One region of the Mediterraneibacter sp. 210702-DFI.3.120 genome, then DNA from elsewhere that is predicted to be linked to it. Evidence: predicted binding sites of a transcription regulator. Region 1 holds the regulator's gene; each other region holds the start of a gene.
The links. The regulator HrcA, encoded in region 1, represses chaperone genes, less so after heat shock. The targets are predictions, from matches to a motif close to TGTTAGCACTCNNNNNNNNNGAGTGCTAACA.
Positions count from the first base shown of each region.

Region 2: a site for HrcA is predicted at 2,722-2,752, ahead of htpG (molecular chaperone HtpG). Genes of this name have one in related genera too.
Region 3: a site for HrcA is predicted at 2,321-2,351, ahead of LI162_RS01935 (Hsp20/alpha crystallin family protein). Genes of this name have one in related genera too.
Region 4: a site for HrcA is predicted at 2,511-2,541, ahead of clpB (ATP-dependent chaperone ClpB). Genes of this name have one in related genera too.

Region 1 covers NZ_JAJCNG010000001.1:11,580-16,450, forward strand. Annotated here, with positions in the region: gene dnaK (molecular chaperone DnaK) at 1-1,817, opposite strand, end outside; gene grpE (nucleotide exchange factor GrpE) at 1,866-2,519, opposite strand; gene hrcA (heat-inducible transcriptional repressor HrcA) at 2,553-3,602, opposite strand; gene LI162_RS00065 (glutamate-5-semialdehyde dehydrogenase) at 3,951-4,871, opposite strand, start outside.
Region 2 covers NZ_JAJCNG010000005.1:66,892-71,762, reverse strand. Annotated here, with positions in the region: gene LI162_RS04360 (ABC transporter ATP-binding protein) at 32-1,144, opposite strand; gene LI162_RS04355 (hypothetical protein) at 1,454-2,062, shown strand; gene LI162_RS04350 (peptidylprolyl isomerase) at 2,173-2,691, shown strand; gene htpG (molecular chaperone HtpG) at 2,907-4,871, shown strand, end outside.
Region 3 covers NZ_JAJCNG010000002.1:70,734-75,604, reverse strand. Annotated here, with positions in the region: gene LI162_RS01945 (hypothetical protein) at 1-1,287, shown strand, start outside; partial or broken gene LI162_RS15865 (ParB/RepB/Spo0J family partition protein) at 1,779-2,170, shown strand; gene LI162_RS01935 (Hsp20/alpha crystallin family protein) at 2,524-2,976, shown strand; gene LI162_RS01930 (sodium/proline symporter) at 3,134-4,654, opposite strand.
Region 4 covers NZ_JAJCNG010000001.1:279,622-284,492, forward strand. Annotated here, with positions in the region: gene clpB (ATP-dependent chaperone ClpB) at 1-2,445, opposite strand, end outside; gene LI162_RS01410 (YeiH family protein) at 2,675-3,712, shown strand; gene LI162_RS01415 (MATE family efflux transporter) at 3,844-4,871, shown strand, end outside.

The DNA of each region.
Region 1 (4,871 bases):
GCCGGACCAGCTTCTGGTGTAGGACCAGCCTGTGCACCTGCACCTGCTGCAGCACCTGCCTGCTCATACATCTTTGTGAACAGTTTCTGTGCGCTCTCCATCAGTTTTTCCTTCGCAGCTTTGATCTCTGCTACCTGCTCTTCTGTTGTGTTCTCCGGAGCAGATTTTGCAAGGATATCTTTCAGTGCCTGAACGTCAGCCTCTACAGCTGCCTTCTCTGTAGCATCGACTTTGTCGCCAACCTCTTTGATTGCCTTCTCTGTCTGGAATACCATAGCGTCTGCTTCGTTTCTTGTATCGATTGCTTCTTTACGTTTCTTATCCTGAGCCTCGAATTCAGCTGCTTCTTTTACAGCTTTATCGATATCGTCATCAGACATATTAGAACCTGCTGTGATTGTAATATGCTGCTCTTTACCTGTTCCAAGATCCTTAGCAGATACATTTACGATACCATTTGCATCGATATCGAATGTAACTTCGATCTGCGGGATTCCACGTGGAGCCGGCGGGATTCCATCAAGTCTGAACTGTCCGAGGGACTTGTTGTCTCTTGCGAACTGTCTCTCACCCTGTACAACGTTGATGTCTACAGCTGTCTGGTTATCTGCTGCTGTTGAGAAGATCTGGCTCTTCTTTGTCGGGATTGTTGTATTTCTCTCAATCAGTCTTGTAGCTACACCACCCATTGTCTCGATAGACAGTGACAGTGGAGTTACATCAAGAAGAAGGATGTCTCCTGCGCCTGCATCTCCTGCAAGTTTACCACCCTGTACGGAAGCACCAAGTGCTACACACTCATCTGGGTTAAGGGATTTGCTAGGCTCTTTGCCTGTCAGTCTCTTAACTTCTTCCTGAACAGCCGGAATACGTGTTGATCCACCAACGAGAAGTACCTGTCCAAGCTCGGAAGCTGTGATTCCTGCGTCAGAAAGTGCACGTCTTACCGGTTCCTGAGTCTTTTCTACGAGGTCTCTTGTCAGCTCGTCGAATTTAGCTCTTGTAAGGTTCATATCGAAATGCTTCGGTCCTTCAGCTGTTGCTGTGATGAACGGAAGGTTGATATTTGTTGTTGTTGCACTTGAAAGCTCTTTCTTTGCTTTCTCTGCAGCTTCTCTTAATCTCTGAAGAGCCATCTTATCTGCTGAAAGATCTACGCCTTCTTTTGCCTTGAAGTCTGCAAGCATGTAATCTGTGATCTTCTGGTCGAAGTCATCTCCACCAAGTCTGTTGTTACCGGCTGTTGAAAGTACTTCGATAACTCCATCACCGATCTCGATAACGGATACGTCGAATGTACCACCACCAAGGTCGTAAACCATGATCTTCTGCTCTTTCTCGTTGTCAAGACCATAAGCAAGTGCAGCTGCTGTAGGCTCGTTGATGATACGTTTTACATCAAGTCCTGCGATCTTACCTGCATCTTTTGTAGCCTGACGCTGAGCATCGTTGAAGTAAGCCGGAACTGTGATAACAGCTTCTGTTACTTTCTCACCAAGGTATCCTTCTGCATCTGCTTTCAGTTTTTGAAGGATCATTGCAGAAATCTCCTGTGGAGAATATTTCTTGTCGTCAATATCTACTTTATAATCTGTTCCCATCTCTCTTTTGATGGATGAGATTGTTCTTGCTGCGTTTGTTACAGCCTGACGTTTTGCAGGCTCACCTACAAGACGCTCTCCTGTCTTTGTAAATGCTACAACAGACGGTGTTGTTCTTGCACCTTCTGTATTCGCGATAACTGTTGGCTGTCCACCTTCCATAACGGCTACACAGCTGTTTGTTGTACCAAGGTCAATACCAATAATTTTTCCCATGATAAATTTCCTCCTCTATCTAATCTCTGAATCTTGTTAAAAATCAAATTAGTTTGCTACTTTTACCATGCTGTGTCTTACAACACTTTCACGGTACATGTAACCTTTCTGGAATTCTTCTGCGATGATGTTCTCACCGAGCCCCTCATCTTCTACATGCATCACTGCGTTGTGGAAATCCGGATTGAATTCCTGACCAACTGCCTCGATTGGTTTTACTCCAACGGATTCCAGTGTAGTCATAAGCTGTTTGTAGATCTTCTCCATTCCTTCTACGAACGGAGCATTCTTCTCCTCCTCCGGTACGGAACCAAGTCCACGCTCGAAGTTGTCTACAACCGGAAGAATCTTTTCTATGATATCTTTCGCTCCGATCTCGTACATCTGGGATTTCTCCTTCTCAGATCTCTTGCGGAAGTTATCAAACTCTGCCATCTGACGAGTAACGCGGTCTGTGAGTTCCTCGATCTTCTCGTCTTTCTTGTCCTTCTTCTCTTTCTTTCCGAAGAACTTTTTCTTACCTTCTGATGCTGCTTCTGAATCTCCTTCAGTCTCAGTTGCTTCCTCTGTTGCTTCTTTCGCTTCAGCCTCAACTCCCTGGGCATCTTCTGTTTCTACTGTCTCTTCAGCTTCTGCCTGCTCTTTTGCAGCCTTTGCTTTTGCCTCTTCAACAGCTTCTTTTACCATATCTTCTTTGCTCATGTTCTCTGTCACCAGCTTTCTACCTTCCTATTATTACTCTTTGGGTTCTTTATTATAAATCGCATCCAACTCACTTTGCAGCGTTTTCAGCGTCTTCATGACATGTTCATAATCCATTCTCTTCGGACCGATGATTCCAATCGTTCCTTTCATACCTTCTCCCAGCTCATATGTGGCGGTAACAACACTGCAGTCTTTCATGGTCTTAACCGGAGTTTCATCTCCGATGTAAACCTGTATGCCGTTGTTCTCCTCACTTGCCAGTGTCTCTGTCACCAGATCTGCCAGCTGCTGTTTCTCTTCAAATGCACTGATGATCTCCTGTGCGCTCTGCTTATCACTAAGCTCCGGATATTTGAAAATATTCGTTGCGCCGCTTGTGTAGATCTCCATGTCATTATCTACATGAATGATCTCTGCCACTGCATCCAGTACATGGCCGACAACCTCGCTGTGGATACCAGCCTGTTCTTTCAATCTGGCAATCAGACCTAATGTAATCTGATCAATGGATAATCCATTCAGTGTCGTGTTCAGAAGCATATTCAGCTTCAACAGATTCTCGTTACTTAAGGTTTCTCCAACTTCAATGATCTTATTCTTGATCACATTACCACCAAGTACGATGACTGCTACGATCTGTTCTTCATCCACCTGTGATAGCTGAATGAACTTCAATGTGTTCCGGCTGTTGACCGGTGCGGAAACCATCGTTGCATAATTGGTGTTCGAAGCAAGAACCTTTGCTGCCTGCTGGAGTACCTTCTCGACCTTATCGGTCTTCTCAAGAAGTGCATCCTCTCGTTTGCTAATCTCCTGCTCCTTATTCTCCATCAGAAGATCTACATAAAAGCGATATCCCTTATCTGATGGAATTCTTCCTGCCGATGTGTGTGGCTGGAAGATGTAACCAAGATCTTCCAGATCTGCCATCTCATTCCTTATCGTTGCGGAACTTAATTTCAAATCTGTGTATTTTGAAAGGGTTCGTGATCCGACCGGTTCGCCAGTCTCCAGATAATTCTGTATGATGGCTTTCAATATCGTAAGTTTTCTTTCACTTAATTCAGCTTCTACAGACATCTCTGTGTTCCCCTTTCTGTTCATCTTTGTTTGTTATTAGCACTCTTTGTTTTTGAGTGCTAACACCTTACAGATACTAAGATAGCACCTCGATTTCTGTTTGTCAACACTGATTGTTATTTTTATAAGTTTTTTATTTTCTTCTTATTTTATTAATAGGATGCTTTTTGGGGGAGGAAATGTGATTTTATAGAAATATTGTTGACTTGGATTGTAATTTTGTGAATTCCAGGCAAGCTTATAGCCAAATCATAAGTTGACTTGAATTATGATACATAAAATCCAGGTCAAAGACAAGTTTATTTAACTTACACTAATTGACCTGGATTTTAAAACCTGCTATCTATACTATCCCCTGATCTGTCCGTTTCCGAAGATAATATACTTTGTTGTTGTCAATGCTTCGAGTCCCATCGGGCCTCTTGCATGAAGCTTCTGTGTGCTGATTCCGATCTCTGCACCGAATCCGAATTCGAATCCATCTGTAAATCTTGTTGATGCATTTACATAAACCGCTGCCGCATCGATCTCATCCTGGAATCTCAATGCATTGTCGTAATCCTTTGTAATAATGGATTCAGAATGTCCTGTATTGTATGTATTGATATGTGTGATTGCCTCATCGATGGAATCAACAATCTTTACAGAAATAATTGCATCCAGGTACTCTGTTCCCCAGTCTTCTTCTGTTGCCGGAATAATCTCTGAACTGATTGCCTGTGCTCTCTCATCTCCACGTATCTCTACACCATGTTCCTTCAGTCTTGTTACAATCTTCGGCAAAGCTGCATCTGCTATCTTGGAATGAATCACAAGTGATTCACATGCATTACACACACCAAGGCGCTGTGTCTTTGCATTTTCAATAATATCTGTTGCCATCTTAATGTCTGCTGTCTCATCAACATATACATGACAATTTCCGGTTCCTGTCTCAATTACCGGAACCGTACTGTTTGCGACAACATTTGCAATGAGTCCCGCTCCGCCTCTTGGGATCAGGACGTCGATCCAGCCATGCATCTTCATCATCTCATTTACAACTTCTCTGCTTGTATCTTCCACAAGAAGGATGAGATCCTGAGATAACTTCTCTTTGCGGAGTCCTTCCTTGATTACACGGGTAATTGCCCGATTGGAATGGATCGCATCACTTCCTCCGCGAAGAATTACCGCATTTCCAGTCTTGAAGCAAAGTCCGAATGCATCTGCTGTCACATTCGGTCTGGATTCATAGATAATTCCGACAACGCCAAGCGGTACGCGTTT
Region 2 (4,871 bases), on a different contig from region 1:
CCCCCTCCGTGTTTAGTTTAATTGTAAAGGATTAGTTTGTAATAGTCAACTCTGTGTCTTTGTCAAAGAGATGAATCTTTTCCATATCAAGTGCAAATACTGCATGATCTCCAGTTCTGAGTGTTGTACGTGGGTTAACACGTGCTGTCAACTGAGTTCCCTCAACATCGAAGTACAGGAATACTTCTGCTCCAAGCAGCTCGTAAACTTTGATTGTAGACTCAATTACGCTGTCAGGAGAGTTACTGATAAATGCCTGTGAGTCATGTACATCTTCCGGACGAATACCAAGAACAACTGTCTTTCCGTCATATCCGCCATCAATCAGTGCCTGCTTCTTAGAAGCCGGTACCTTAAGAACATGTTTTCCAACTGTAAGAGTAACATCATTTCCCTTAATTGTACATTTTGCATCCATGAAGTTCATCTGAGGTGATCCGATGAATCCTGCTACGAACAGGTTGCATGGTGTATTGTAAAGTGCCTGTGGTGTATCTACCTGCTGAACAACTCCGTCTTTCATAACAACGATTCTTGTTCCAAGTGTCATAGCCTCTGTCTGGTCATGTGTTACGTAGATGATTGTAGCACCCAGATTCTCATGAAGCTTGGAAATCTCGATACGCATCTGAACTCTCAGTTTAGCATCCAGGTTGGAAAGTGGCTCATCCATAAGGAATACCTTAGGATTACGAACGATAGCACGTCCCATAGCAACACGCTGTCTCTGTCCACCGGAAAGAGCCTTCGGTTTACGATCAAGCAGTTTGTCAAGGTCAAGAATCTTGGCAGCCTCACGAACCTTCTTATCAATCTCATCTTTCGGAACTTTACGAAGTTTCAGTCCGAAAGCCATGTTATCATATACTGTCATATGTGGATACAGAGCGTAGTTCTGGAATACCATTGCAATATCACGATCCTTTGGCTCTACATCGTTCATTACTTTTCCATCGATCTTAAGTGTACCGCCAGAGATATCCTCCAGACCAGCGATCATACGAAGTGTTGTAGATTTACCACATCCTGATGGTCCTACGAAGATGATGAACTCCTTGTCAGCGATTTCAAGATTGAAATCTTTTACTGCGTGAAATCCGTTAGGATAAATTTTCTGAATTCCCTGAAGAGATAAACTTGCCATTATAAGTGCCTCCTTAAATGATTATTTTTTACTTGTTTGACTAAATTTGGTTTTGTTTTTTAATTGGTAGTTGATTTTGGTTTGTTTAACTTATGTACTTAGTATAGCGTTAGGCACGAAAATCAACAATGTCACGAGTGACTAAAAAAAGGAGGGGAAAGTGTACATTTCAACCATATGAGGTTATAATTACAGTTAATATGTACAGATCAGTAGGAAATGACAGTAGAAATGCAGCTTGTAAAATAATAACGGACCGAATGATAAGAGATAAAACAAGATTTTTTACAGAGAGGAAGAACAACAGAAATGAAACAGATTCTGGATTATTTTATGATAGACGGAGAAGTAGGCGGCAATCAGGACTGGTTCCGCAATGTGGTGATGCACATCGGCGGATGCGCTGCGGCAACAGCGTGTGACTGCTGTATCTATTTTGCAAAATATAAAGGAAAGAAGAACCTGTATCCTTTTGATGCAGAGAATCTGAGTAAAGAAGATTATATTCAGTTTTCCATGAAAATGAAACCATATCTTCGCCCAAGAATGAGTGGGGTGAACAAGTTGTGGATGTACACAGAAGGCTTTGGAAAGTATCTGGAAGATATAGGAGAAAAGGTGGAATTCAAAGAATTTTCCGGTGAACATACAGCAAGAGAAGCAGCAGTATTCATTAAGAAGAAAATCAATGAAGGAACGCCGGTTCCATATCTGATGTTGCGTCATAAAGACAAGAAATTTGCTGATTTTGTATGGCACTGGTTTTTATGTATCGGATATGAAGAGACAGCAGATGATCTTCTGATCAAAGTGGCGACTTACGGGGAAGCAACAACATTTTCACTGAAGGAACTGTGGAATACTGGGTACAAGGAAAAAGGCGGATTGATAGGGATTACTGTTTACAGAAATCTTTGAACAGTAACGTATTTTTACCGAGAACGTTTGAAATAATAGATGTATCTTGAAGTTCTTAGATAAATCCGCTACAATAGAGTCATTAAATCTATGGAAAAGAGGAATTAAACATGGCAAATCCAGTAGTTACATTTGAAATGGAAAATGGCGATATCATGAAAGCAGAACTGTATCCGGAAGTAGCACCGAATACAGTGAACAATTTTGTGTCACTTGTAAAGAAAGGATTCTATGACGGATTGATCTTCCACCGCGTAATCAGTGGATTCATGATCCAGGGAGGAGATCCGGAAGGAACAGGAATCGGTGGTCCTGGATATTCAATCAAAGGAGAGTTTGCACAGAATGGTGTGGCGAACAACCTTGTACATGATGCAGGAGTTCTTTCTATGGCACGTGCAATGCATCCGGATTCAGCAGGAAGCCAGTTCTTCATTATGCATAAGAAAGCACCACACCTTGACGGAGCTTATGCTGCATTTGGTAAGATCACAGAAGGAATGGATGTAGTGAATAAGATTGCTGAGACAGCAACAGACTACAGCGACCGCCCGCTTGAGAAACAGATAATGAAGAAAGTTACTGTTGAGACATTCGGAGAGGATTATCCGGAGCCGGAAACAGTATAGTTCATAAAAACTTTATACTTTTAACGAAATTATTAGCACTCTTTCAAAAGGAGTGCTAATTTTCTATTGACTTTTAAATTTTGCTGTACTAGAATGTCCATTAGGCAAGCAAATATACTATCGATATCAGCGAAAAAGCTGATTGACAGCCGATATTAAAAGAAACGTAACTGAGCAGTTACGGATAGATTATAAATAAAAAGGAGTGCAGTAAAATGGCAGTTAAAAAAGGTACTTTATCAATTGACAGCGAAAACATTTTTCCTATTATCAAGAAATGGGTTTATTCCGATCATGATATCTTTGTACGTGAACTCGTATCCAACGGATGTGATGCGATCACTAAGTTGAAAAAGCTGGACATGATGGGAGAATATGAACTCCCGGAAGATTATAAACCGAAGATTGAAGTAATTGTCAATCCAGAAGAGAAGACAATGAAGTTTATCGATAACGGACTTGGTATGACAGCAGAAGAAGTAGAGGAGTATATCACTCAGATCGCATTTTCAGGTGCAACACAGTTCCTTGAGAAATATAAAGATAAGACAACAGACGATGAGATGATTGGACACTTCGGACTTGGATTCTATTCTGCATTCATGGTAGCAGACGAAGTTCAGATTGATACTCTTTCTTATAAAGAAGGCGCAAAGCCGGTACACTGGGCAAGTCAGGGCGGTACAGAGTATGAGATGCAGGAAGGAAATAAGACAACAGTTGGAAGTGAGATCACACTGTTCCTGAATGAGGATAGTCTTGAATTTGCAAACGAGTACCGTGCAAGAGAAGTGCTTGAGAGATATTGTTCTTTCATGCCGGTAGAGATCTTCCTCTCCAAGGCAAATGCAGAGCCGGAGTACGATACAATCGATGAGGCAGATGTTCTTGATACAGATACTGTAGTAGAGCATATTACAGAGGAACCAAAGGAAGGCGAAGAGGGCGAGCCGAAGCAGAAAGCGAAGATTGTAAGACGTCCGGTATCTATCAGTGATACACACCCGCTTTGGACAAAGAATCCAAGTGAGTGTACAAAGGAAGACTATATTGACTTTTACCGCAAGGTGTTCATGGATTACAAAGAGCCACTGTTCTGGATCCACCTGAACATGGATTATCCGTTTAACTTAAAGGGAATCCTTTACTTCCCGAAGATCAATACAGAGTATGATTCCATCGAAGGAAAGATTAAACTTTACAATAACCAGGTATTTATCGCAGATAATATTAAAGAAGTAATCCCAGAGTTCCTTATGGTACTTAAGGGAGTGATCGACTGTCCAGATCTGCCGTTGAACGTATCACGTAGTGCACTGCAGAACGACGGATTTGTAAATAAAGTTGCTGATTACATTTCCAAGAAGGTTGCTGACAAGCTGAATGGAATGTTCAAGACAGACCGTGAGAACTATGAGAAATATTGGGATGACATCAGTCCATTCATCAAGTTCGGCTGCCTGAAGGATGAGAAATTCGGTGAGAAGATGAAGAATTCTATGCTTTACAAGAATCTTGATCATAAATACATGACTCTCGAAGATATCATCAAAGAAGCCAAAGGCGAAGAAGCTGATGCAGCCAAGACAGAGGAAGCTAAGGCAGAAGAAACAAAAACAGACGCAGAAGAGTCTAAGGACGCAGATGCGAAGGAAGAAGAGAAGACAAGAATCTTCTATGTAACAGATGAAGTGCAGCAGAGCCAGTACATCAACATGTTCAAGGCCCAGGGACAGGATGCGATCATTCTGACACATAACATTGATTCTGCATTTATCACATACCTTGAGCAGAAACATCAGGAAGTTCAGTTCTTGAGAATTGATGCAGATGTACATGATTCTCTGAAGGATGAAGTTGCAGAAGATGAGAAGGAAGAATTCCAGAAGACAACAGACAGCCTTGTTGAAATCTTCCGCAAAGAGCTTGGCAATGAGAAGCTTGATGTTAAAGTTGAAAAGCTCAAAGATGAGAATGTAGCATCTATGGCAGTTCTTTCTGAGGAAAACAGAAGAATGCAGGAGATGATGAAGATGTATGGTATGGGCGGCATGGATGCATCCATGTTCGGAAGCCAGGCAACACTGGTACTCAATGCTAACCATCCACTTGTTCAGTTCCTTGTAACGAACAAAGACAGCGAGAACGTGTCAATCATCTGCAAACAGCTGTATGACCTT
Region 3 (4,871 bases), on a different contig from region 1:
TTTTTGGATGATTGGGCAGTAAAGTTTTCGGGCTTTATAAGGGATGGCATAGTCAATCATGAATTTTACTGGAAAAGCGGGATAAAAATTCTATTTTTACTAAAAGAGGTAAATGGTGGAGAAGACTGGGATTTAAGAGAATTTCTTCGTGAAGGTGGAAGAAAGCAAACATGGGACAATGTTACCAGGTGGGTGATAGGAATAAATCATTTAGAGCGAGATATACCATGGAAAGAGTTAGAAAGTATAACTGAAGAACAAAGAATAGAAAATCTGCAAAGGATAGCAGTTGTGAATGTGAAAAAGACCCCTGGTAGCCATACCTCTGCAGTTGAACAGATAACAGAGGCAGCTATAAATAATGGAGAGATGTTATGTAATCAAATAAATATGTGTCAGCCAGATATCATAATCTGTGGAGGCACTTCGGGAAATTATTTTAATAGTATTTCGGAGTATTCAAATCCTACTTGGAAGCAGACAAAACATGGTATATGGTATGTTGTTGAGCCAACAGGTCGGATTATTGTTGAATATTCGCATCCGGAAGCGAGGGTTAAAGATTGCCTGCTTTATTATGGTTTGGTAGATGCGGTAAGAGAAATCATATATAAGCCGATAACACAGAAAATACAGTCATGGATAGATTATAATCGGAATAAGCCTAAAGGTAATTATGCTGCTCATAAACAAGAGCATGATGAATACAGGAAGAATAATGATCTGGATTGTATTTTAACAGATGGAAATTTATATGCGGATACAATTTTCTCGTTGTGGCTACCACTACGATTCGTATTAGTTCGTATTAACGATTATAAGGTATTAAATCAATATGGAGATATAAACAATAAAGATAAAAAAGGGGAATTCTTAAGGGCAATAGCTGGAAACATACCACAACTGCTTCCATTGGAAAATAGTATTGTAATGAAATTGATTAGGCTGTTCGATTTAGGACAGAAAAGATGCAATGTTATGATATTAAAGGATAGAAGCATGCAGCGTAGGGGTGATAAACCATATTATGATTATATGCCTTATTTTTTGTCTGAATGTTTTGAGAATGGAGATTTTAGTTTTTATTTTACCGGTGGGGATGAAGAACTCAAAGAGTGGATTCGAGAAGAAAATCTTGAAATGTTCTTTAAAGACAGGATAGAAAAAGAGGCAATAAAAGATTTGGCAGGAACGGGCAACATAAAAAAAGGAGTACCCCAAGATATGAATTTTTTGTTGGATAATTATATTGCGATATTGGAGCAAAGAGAAAGGCTTATAAAGTAGAAGATTATAAGAGTAAATTAGAGTAAAATATGGTCAAAAACCCATCGACATCCGACCCTGTACACGTTATAATATATGTAATCTAATAAGAAAATCAAGTGATCATTGTTACAAGCTGAATCGTAATGGTGGCCAACCGAGTGAACTCAATGGAACGGAATGGTTATATCCTCCGGGTGCTCCGAGCACCGAAAGGTGTTTTACAGAGATGAAAACAGGTTTTCTTATTTTGGCAGTGAGCAACAGAATAGTTAGGAAAATCAAGGATTTCCTTGACTTAACTTTACTAAGAATTATATATGTTTTCAGTGGTATCTTGAACTCCTAAGCACTAGATGTGGGTTCGATTCCCGCACGGGACGTTGCGGAATGATTAGCAGAAATCGCGAAATCATTCCGTTTTTTATTGCAAATGAATAGCTGAAAAAGGACAATGTCATTAACTTAAAAGCAGATCAGACGATGAACACCGACTATTCGATCCTGCCGTTGAGAAAGTTGTAGAGATCGGTCTGGAGCGTCTGAGGCCATTCGAGAATCATCCGTTCAAGGTAAAGGAGGATGAAGCAATGGCACGGCTCATGGAAAGCATCAAGACAAATGGAGTTCTTTCACCGGTCCTGATCCGACCGGAATGGACACTTATGAAATGATCTCCGGTCACAGAAGACTCCATGCTGCACAGCTGGCAGGGCTTACTGCGATTCCTTCAATTATCCGGGAAATGACAGATGATGAATCGGTAATCGCGATGGTGGATGCGAATATTCAGAGAGAGGAGTTATTGCCGAGTGAGAAGGCATGGGCTTATAAGATGAAATTGAATGCGATGAAACGACAAGCCGGAAGACCATCAAAAGAAAATGCTGGTCAAAATGACCAGAATTGAGAGTGAAATCATAAAGCTGAAAAGCGTAGCAATTAGCTGACACCAAAAATAAAAAATGGTGTCAAATCAAGAAAAAGTGATGATTATAAGGAAGAAAAAGTGTTGCAAACCGTAAAATCAAGGTTTGCAAAAAAAATCTTAAAAAATTAGCACTCGCCTCTTGACTTGGCTAAAAACTGCGTGCTATATAATAAGTAGAACAAAGGAAGACAGAGAAAAAAGAAAAGAAATGAACTTCTGAATCCTCCGAATGTTCTGACAACAACTGCGAAAGCAGCTTATATAAATTGTGAGATCTTCTCACAAAAGGCAACAAAGTTAGTTAGCATTGAAAGGAGAAATGACTTATGATGATGCCTAGTATTTTTGGAGAAAACTTATTTGATGATGATTGGATGAATTTCCCATTTGAGCAGGATTTCTGGGGAAAGAAGAATCCGTTATACGGTAAACACGCTAAGAATTTGATGAAGACAGATATCCGTGAGCATGACGCAGGATATGAAGTAGATATCGATCTTCCTGGATTCAAGAAAGATGAGATCAGCATTGAGCTTGAGAATGGTTATTTGACTGTATCAGCTGCTAAGGGTCTTGATAAGGATGAGGAAGACAAGAAAGGTAAATACATCCGTAAGGAGCGTTATGCCGGAGCAATGCAGAGAAGCTTCTATGTAGGTGAGAACCTTACACAGGAAGATATCAAAGCAAAATACGAGAATGGTATTCTGAGACTGTCAGTGCCGAAGAAAGAGGCAAAACCAGTTGAGACAAAGAAAACAATCGCAATTGAAGGATGATTTGAACACTGATGTGAGTCAGGTGTCAAATGTCGAAGGGGCTTATGTAAGCCCCTTCTTTTTGTATATAAATAAGATAAATATGAATCATAAACGCACAAAAAATCAGCCGTAAATATTTACGACTGATTTTTTGACTTTATAATACATTTGTAATTTATTCAGTTTCCGCTTTGATTCCCTGATCGAAGATTTCAACAGCTTTTTTATTTGGCTCAGCAGTAAGTTTTGCTACAATAACAGCAATCAGAAAACTTGCAAAGAATCCAGGGACAATCTCGAAGATACCTGTGGCATCTGTCATTCCTGTGAGCAGCCATCCGAGATCTACAACGAATCCGGAGATTACACCTGCTACAGCACCCTGGTAATTAAAGCGTTTCCAGAACAGTGACAACAGAATCGTAGGTCCGAAAGAAGCACCGAAAGCGCCCCATGCATTTTCAACCATATCCATGATAGCCTGAGCACCGCTTCCCTTAGAGTTTGCGATACCGAAAGCAATCAGGGAGAGGATCAGTACGAGGATACGTCCAACCATCAGCGTCTCTTTTTCAGAAGCATTTTTTCTGAAGAAAGGCTTGTACAGATCTGCTGTGAAGGAGCTGGATGCTACCAACAGCTGAGAGTCTGCAGTGGAGATCGAAGCGGCGATGATCGCTGCAAGCAGAAGTCCACAGATGCCTGCCGGGAAGAATCTTCGCGCCATAGCAATGAATACAAGTTTCTGATTTCCCTGAGTGAGCAGTTCAGCGCCCATAACCATTCTGCCTAAGTAAGCAATCAGGACAGCAGAGAACAGTGAGATGATTACCCATACAATTGCTACGATAGAAGATTTCTTGATCATGGATGGTTTCTCGATAGACATAAAACGCACCAGAATATGTGGCATACCGAAGTATCCTAACCCCCAGCCAAGTCCGCTGACGATATCCTGCCAGCTGGCATCAAAGATACCGCCTCCGAAAGCACACTGTGTTACAGCTCCTGTAGCAGCATCAGTATACGTATATACTGTAGTAAGAGCAGTAGGATCCAACAGATCACTGTGACCGATGCAGACTACGAGAGGTACAAGCATCAGTGCAAGCATCATCAGTAATCCTTGGAAAAAGTCTGTCCAGCAAACTGCCGCAAAGCCACCAAAGAATGTGTAGGCAACAATGATCAGCAAGAATGCGAACATAGCAATCTTAGGAGAAACTGTCGGGAACAGTGTTGTGAATACAGAAGTACCGGCTACCAGTGCAGATGCTACATAAATTGTATAAGCAAACAGGAAGATCAGTGCACATGTCAACTGCAGTGATCTGGAGTCTGTTGCAAAACGATTTGTCAGATACTGTGGTAATGTGATTGCATCATCTGCAGCTTTAGAGAATGTACGCAGACGTTTTGCGCACAGAATCCAGTTAGCAGCTGTTCCTAATGCAAGACCGATACCGATCCACATCTGTCCGAAACCGAAAGCTAAGATCGATCCCGGAAGTCCCATCAGCAGCCACGCAGACATATCGGACGCTTGTGCGGACAGTGCTGTTACCCATGGTCCCATAGATCTTCCACCAAGGAAGAAGTCCTCAGAGTTCTTATTGGTACCGTTAAAGTAAAATACTAATGCTACGCCAAGCAAAATGACGAAATACGCAATAAAAGTAATGATTTCCCAATTCATAATTTTTTATCCTTTCCTTATATTGATATGATGATATCGGGCAGGATCGTCAAAGTGCGTAGCACAGATACAATCCGTAGGTATCATAATTGAAGGCATTTTTAACCCACAATAACATTTAATTTACCGCAATTAGGCGGATATTGTCAATAGTTTGGGGGAAACTACTATTGTTTCAGGTGTTTCTTATAGTTCTGCGGTTAGTAGAAACGGACAG
Region 4 (4,871 bases), 270 kb from region 1:
ACCGTACATCGGCTCATATCCACCTTCCACAACAAAGTCTTTCGCTGCATCTGTCAGCTCGACACTCAGTTCACGTTCTTCCAGACGGCGGTTCACATCAGCAACCAGAAGGTCAATGATGGAACGTACATTTGTCTTTGTCAATGGTTTGAACATGATAATCTCATCCAGACGGTTCAGAAATTCCGGTCTGAAATGTGCTTTCAGATCATCCATTACCATCTCCTGACTCTGTTCATCGATCGAACCATCTTCTTTAATGCCTTCCAGCAGATAATTTGCACCAATGTTGGAAGTCATGATCAAGATTGTATTCTTGAAGTCAACTGTACGTCCTTGGGAATCTGTGATTCGTCCATCATCCAGTACCTGCAGCAATACGTTGAAGACATCCGGATGTGCTTTCTCGATCTCATCGAAAAGCACAACAGAATATGGTTTTCTTCTGACTGCTTCTGTCAGCTGTCCGCCTTCATCGTATCCGACATATCCCGGAGGAGCTCCGATCAGTCTGGACACGGAATATTTCTCCATGTACTCACTCATATCGATACGAACCATGTTGTTCTCATCATCAAACAGGCTCTGGGCAAGTGCCTTTGCAAGCTCTGTCTTACCTACACCTGTAGGTCCAAGGAACAGGAAGGAACCGATCGGTTTTGTCGGATCTTTGATACCTGCTTTGGAACGGATGATTGCTTCAGTTACAAGCTCTACACCTTCATCCTGACCGATGACACGCTTATGCAGTTCATCTGCAAGGTGAAGAGTTTTGTTTCTCTCGCTCTCGTTCAGTTTTGCAACCGGGATACCTGTCCATCTGGAAACGATTTTTGCAATCTCATCATCTGTAACGGATTCATGCACAAGAGAAAGATCTTTTGCCTTTACCTTTGCCTCTTCCTCTTCCAGCTGTTTCTGCAGCTGTGGAAGACGTCCATACTGGAGCTCTGCTGCCTTATTCAGATCGTACTCTCTCTGAGCTTTCTGAATCTCCTTGTTCACCTGCTCGATCTGCTCACGGATCTTCTGCACATGCTCTACGGAATTCTTCTCATTCTCCCACTGTACTTTCTTACTTGCATACTGCGCTTTCAGTTCTGCCAGTTCTTCCTGCAAATGTTCCAGACGCTCTTTACTTAAGCGATCTTCCTCTTTCTTAAGTGCAGACTCTTCAATCTCCATCTGCATCACACGACGGCGAAGCTCATCAAGCTCTGTCGGCATAGAATCAAGTTCTGTCTTGATCAATGCACACGCCTCGTCAACAAGGTCGATTGCTTTATCCGGCAGGAAACGGTCAGAAATATATCTGTTCGAAAGTGTAACTGCCGCAACAAGCGCACTATCTGTGATCTTAACTCCATGGAAGACTTCGTATCTCTCTTTCAGTCCTCTAAGGATAGAGATTGCATCCTCAACGGTTGGCTCATCTACCAAGACCGGCTGGAAACGACGCTCCAATGCAGCATCCTTCTCAATATACTGACGATACTCATCCAGTGTTGTTGCACCGATACAGTGCAGTTCACCTCTGGCAAGCATAGGCTTAAGCATATTTCCTGCATCCATCGCACCGTCTGTTTTACCTGCTCCTACAATCGTATGAAGTTCATCAATGAAAAGAATGATCTTTCCGTCACTGTTTTTCACTTCTTCAAGAACTGCTTTCAGACGTTCCTCGAATTCACCACGATACTTCGCTCCTGCTACCAGTGCTCCCATATCCAGCGAAAAGATTGTCTTATCTTTCAGTCCTTCCGGTACATCTCCGCTGACGATTCGCTGTGCAAGTCCTTCTACAACCGCAGTTTTACCTACACCAGGTTCACCGATCAGCACCGGGTTATTCTTTGTCTTACGGGACAGGATACGAATCACATTACGAATCTCTTCATCACGTCCGATGACCGGATCCAGTTTCTGATCTCTTGCTTTCTCAACAAGATCCTGACCGTATTTATTCAATGTATCATAAGTTGCTTCCGGATTGTCAGAAGTAACTCTCTGATTTCCTCTTACTGTTGACAGCGCATGGAGGAACCCCTCTCTGCTAATGCCATATTCACGGAAAATCTGCTTCAACTCACGGCTTGCATACTTCAGCATTGCAAGAAACAGATGCTCAACAGAGACATACTCATCTCCCATCTGCTTTGCTTCATCCTCTGCATGGATCAGCACATTATTCAAGTCCTGACCGACATAAGCCTGGCCTCCCTGTACCTTCGGTCTCTTGCCGATTGCCTGCTCGATACTGTTAATAAAGAGCTGGCCCTGAATGTTCATCTTCTCAAATAATTTTAAAATCAGACTGTCATCCTGTGTCAGCAGCGCATACAGCAAATGCTCCTGCGCCAGTTCCTGATTCCCGTTATCCGCAGCAATCTTCTCACAGTTCTGAACTGCCTGTAATGAATTCTGTGTAAATTTATTGATATTCATGGTCTTTCCCTCCTTTGAACCACAAATTTGCTTTTCCTGTGTTCTATTAGGAATATAGCACGTATTGTTAGCACTGTAAAGGGTTGAGTGCTAATTCTTTTCTAAAAATTTTGTGAAGTCCTTATTTTTTCTGTTTGCCAGTGTTATAATCTATAATTGTTTCATAAAAATACGGTTGCTGACGCCCATAGTGCCGACAGTAACAAAAGACTTAAGAGAGGAAACTATCATGAATTTTATTCAGAAAAATTTCAAAGGAATTCTGGTCTGCTTTCTGATTGCGATTCCATCCTGGCTGATTGGAAAAGCATTCCCGGTAATCGGCGGACCTGTCATTGCGATTCTCGCCGGAATGGTGATCACCTGCTTTTGGACTGAAAAAGGAACAGCCGAATCAGGAATTAAATGGACATCTAAAATTATTTTACAGACTGCTGTTGTTCTGCTTGGATTCGGCATGAATCTCGGAGTTATCTTACAGACAGGAAAGCAGTCTCTTCCTATTATCATCAGTACAATTTCTACCTCTTTGATCATTGCATGGCTGCTCCGCAAGGTACTGAATGTTCCTTCCAACACATCTATCCTTGTTGGTGTCGGTTCTTCCATCTGCGGTGGTTCTGCGATAGCTGCTACAGCGCCTGTCATTGACGCCGATGACACAGAAGTCGCACAGGCGATTTCTGTTATCTTTTTCTTCAATGTTATCGCTGCTGTACTTTTCCCGGTGCTTGGAAATGCACTCGGCTTCGACACAACAAGCGGAAATGCTTTCGGTGTCTTTGCCGGAACTGCGATCAATGATACTTCATCCGTAACTGCTGCCGCCTCTACCTGGGACAGCATGTGGAATCTTGGAAGTGAGACACTTAATACTGCTGTCACAGTTAAACTGACACGTACGCTTGCAATCATTCCGATCACACTTGTGCTCTCACTGATTCGTGCGAAATCAGCCGCAAAAGACGGAAAATCATCCGGTAAGTTCAGCTTAAAAAGAGCTTTTCCAATGTTCATCCTGTACTTTATCATTGCGGCTGTCATTACAACTGTATGCATGAGCCTTGGGGTAAATGCGGATGTATTTGCTCCGCTGAAAGAACTGTCTAAGTTCTTCATTATCATGGCTATGGCTGCGATCGGTCTGAACAGCAATGTTGTGAAGCTTGTCAAATCTGGTGGAAAGCCAATCCTTCTCGGTGCTTCCTGCTGGGTTGGTATTACAGTAGTCAGCCTTGCAATGCAACACATCATGCATATATGGTAAAATATTGACAATATTGAACTCCAAAGTTTCTATTCCTGATACAATAGTGACTTTGGATTTCTTATTGCTTTTTCCTTTACATGAGATGTATAATCTTCTTTGACATTAAATCTATTTAGGAGAAAACAGATATGAATAGCAAATCAAATTCTCAGGCGATGGAAACTGAAAAGATTCCGCGCCTTCTGGCACAGCTTGCAATTCCTGCGGTTGTCGCCCAGATCATCAATCTTCTATATAACATTGTAGACCGAATCTATATCGGACACATTTCCGGTGTTGGAGCCGCGGCATTAACCGGCGTTGGATTATTTACACCGATCCTTATGCTGATCAACGCTTTTGCTATGCTTGCAGGTTCCGGTGGTGCTCCGCGTGCTGCGATATCTATGGGAAAGAAAGATAATAAAACAGCTGAAAAAATCCTTGGAAACTGTTTTGCACTTCTCATCCTTATGGCTGTCATACTTACTGTAGTTTTCTTTACATTTGCACCACAGCTGTTGACACTTTTTGGAGCCAGCGAGAAGACACTGCCGTACGGAGTAGCATACGCAAGAATCTATATCCTTGGAAGTGTCTTTGTCTTAATCGTGATGGGAATGAATCCATTTATTACAACACAGGGATTTGCCAAGATCAGTATGATGACTACTGTGATCGGAGCTGTGATCAATATCATTCTTGATCCGATTTTTATCTTCGTATTCAATCTTGGTGTAAGAGGTGCCGCACTTGCCACTGTTTTAAGTCAGGCTGTCGGTGCAATTTGGATTCTTCGTTTCTTATCCGGGAAGAAGACGATCCTTCATCTTAGAAAAGAAAATTTCAGATTACAAAAGGATGTTATCTTACCATGCCTTGCACTTGGTATTTCCACTTTTGTCATGCTTTCTACAGAAAGTATTCTCTCCATCAGCTTTACTTCCAGTCTGTCAAGATATGGTGGAGACCTTGCTGTCGGAGCCATGACGATCATTACAAGTGTCAGCCAGCTTGCCACGCTGCCACTGCAGGGAATCTGCCAGGGCGGTCAGCCGATCATGAGTTATAACTTCGGTGCCGGCAATAAAGAGCGAGTAAAAAAAGCCTTCTTTACACAATTTAAGGTTTGTACGATTTTCACCAGCTGTTTCTGGCTGATCATGCTGCTGTTTCC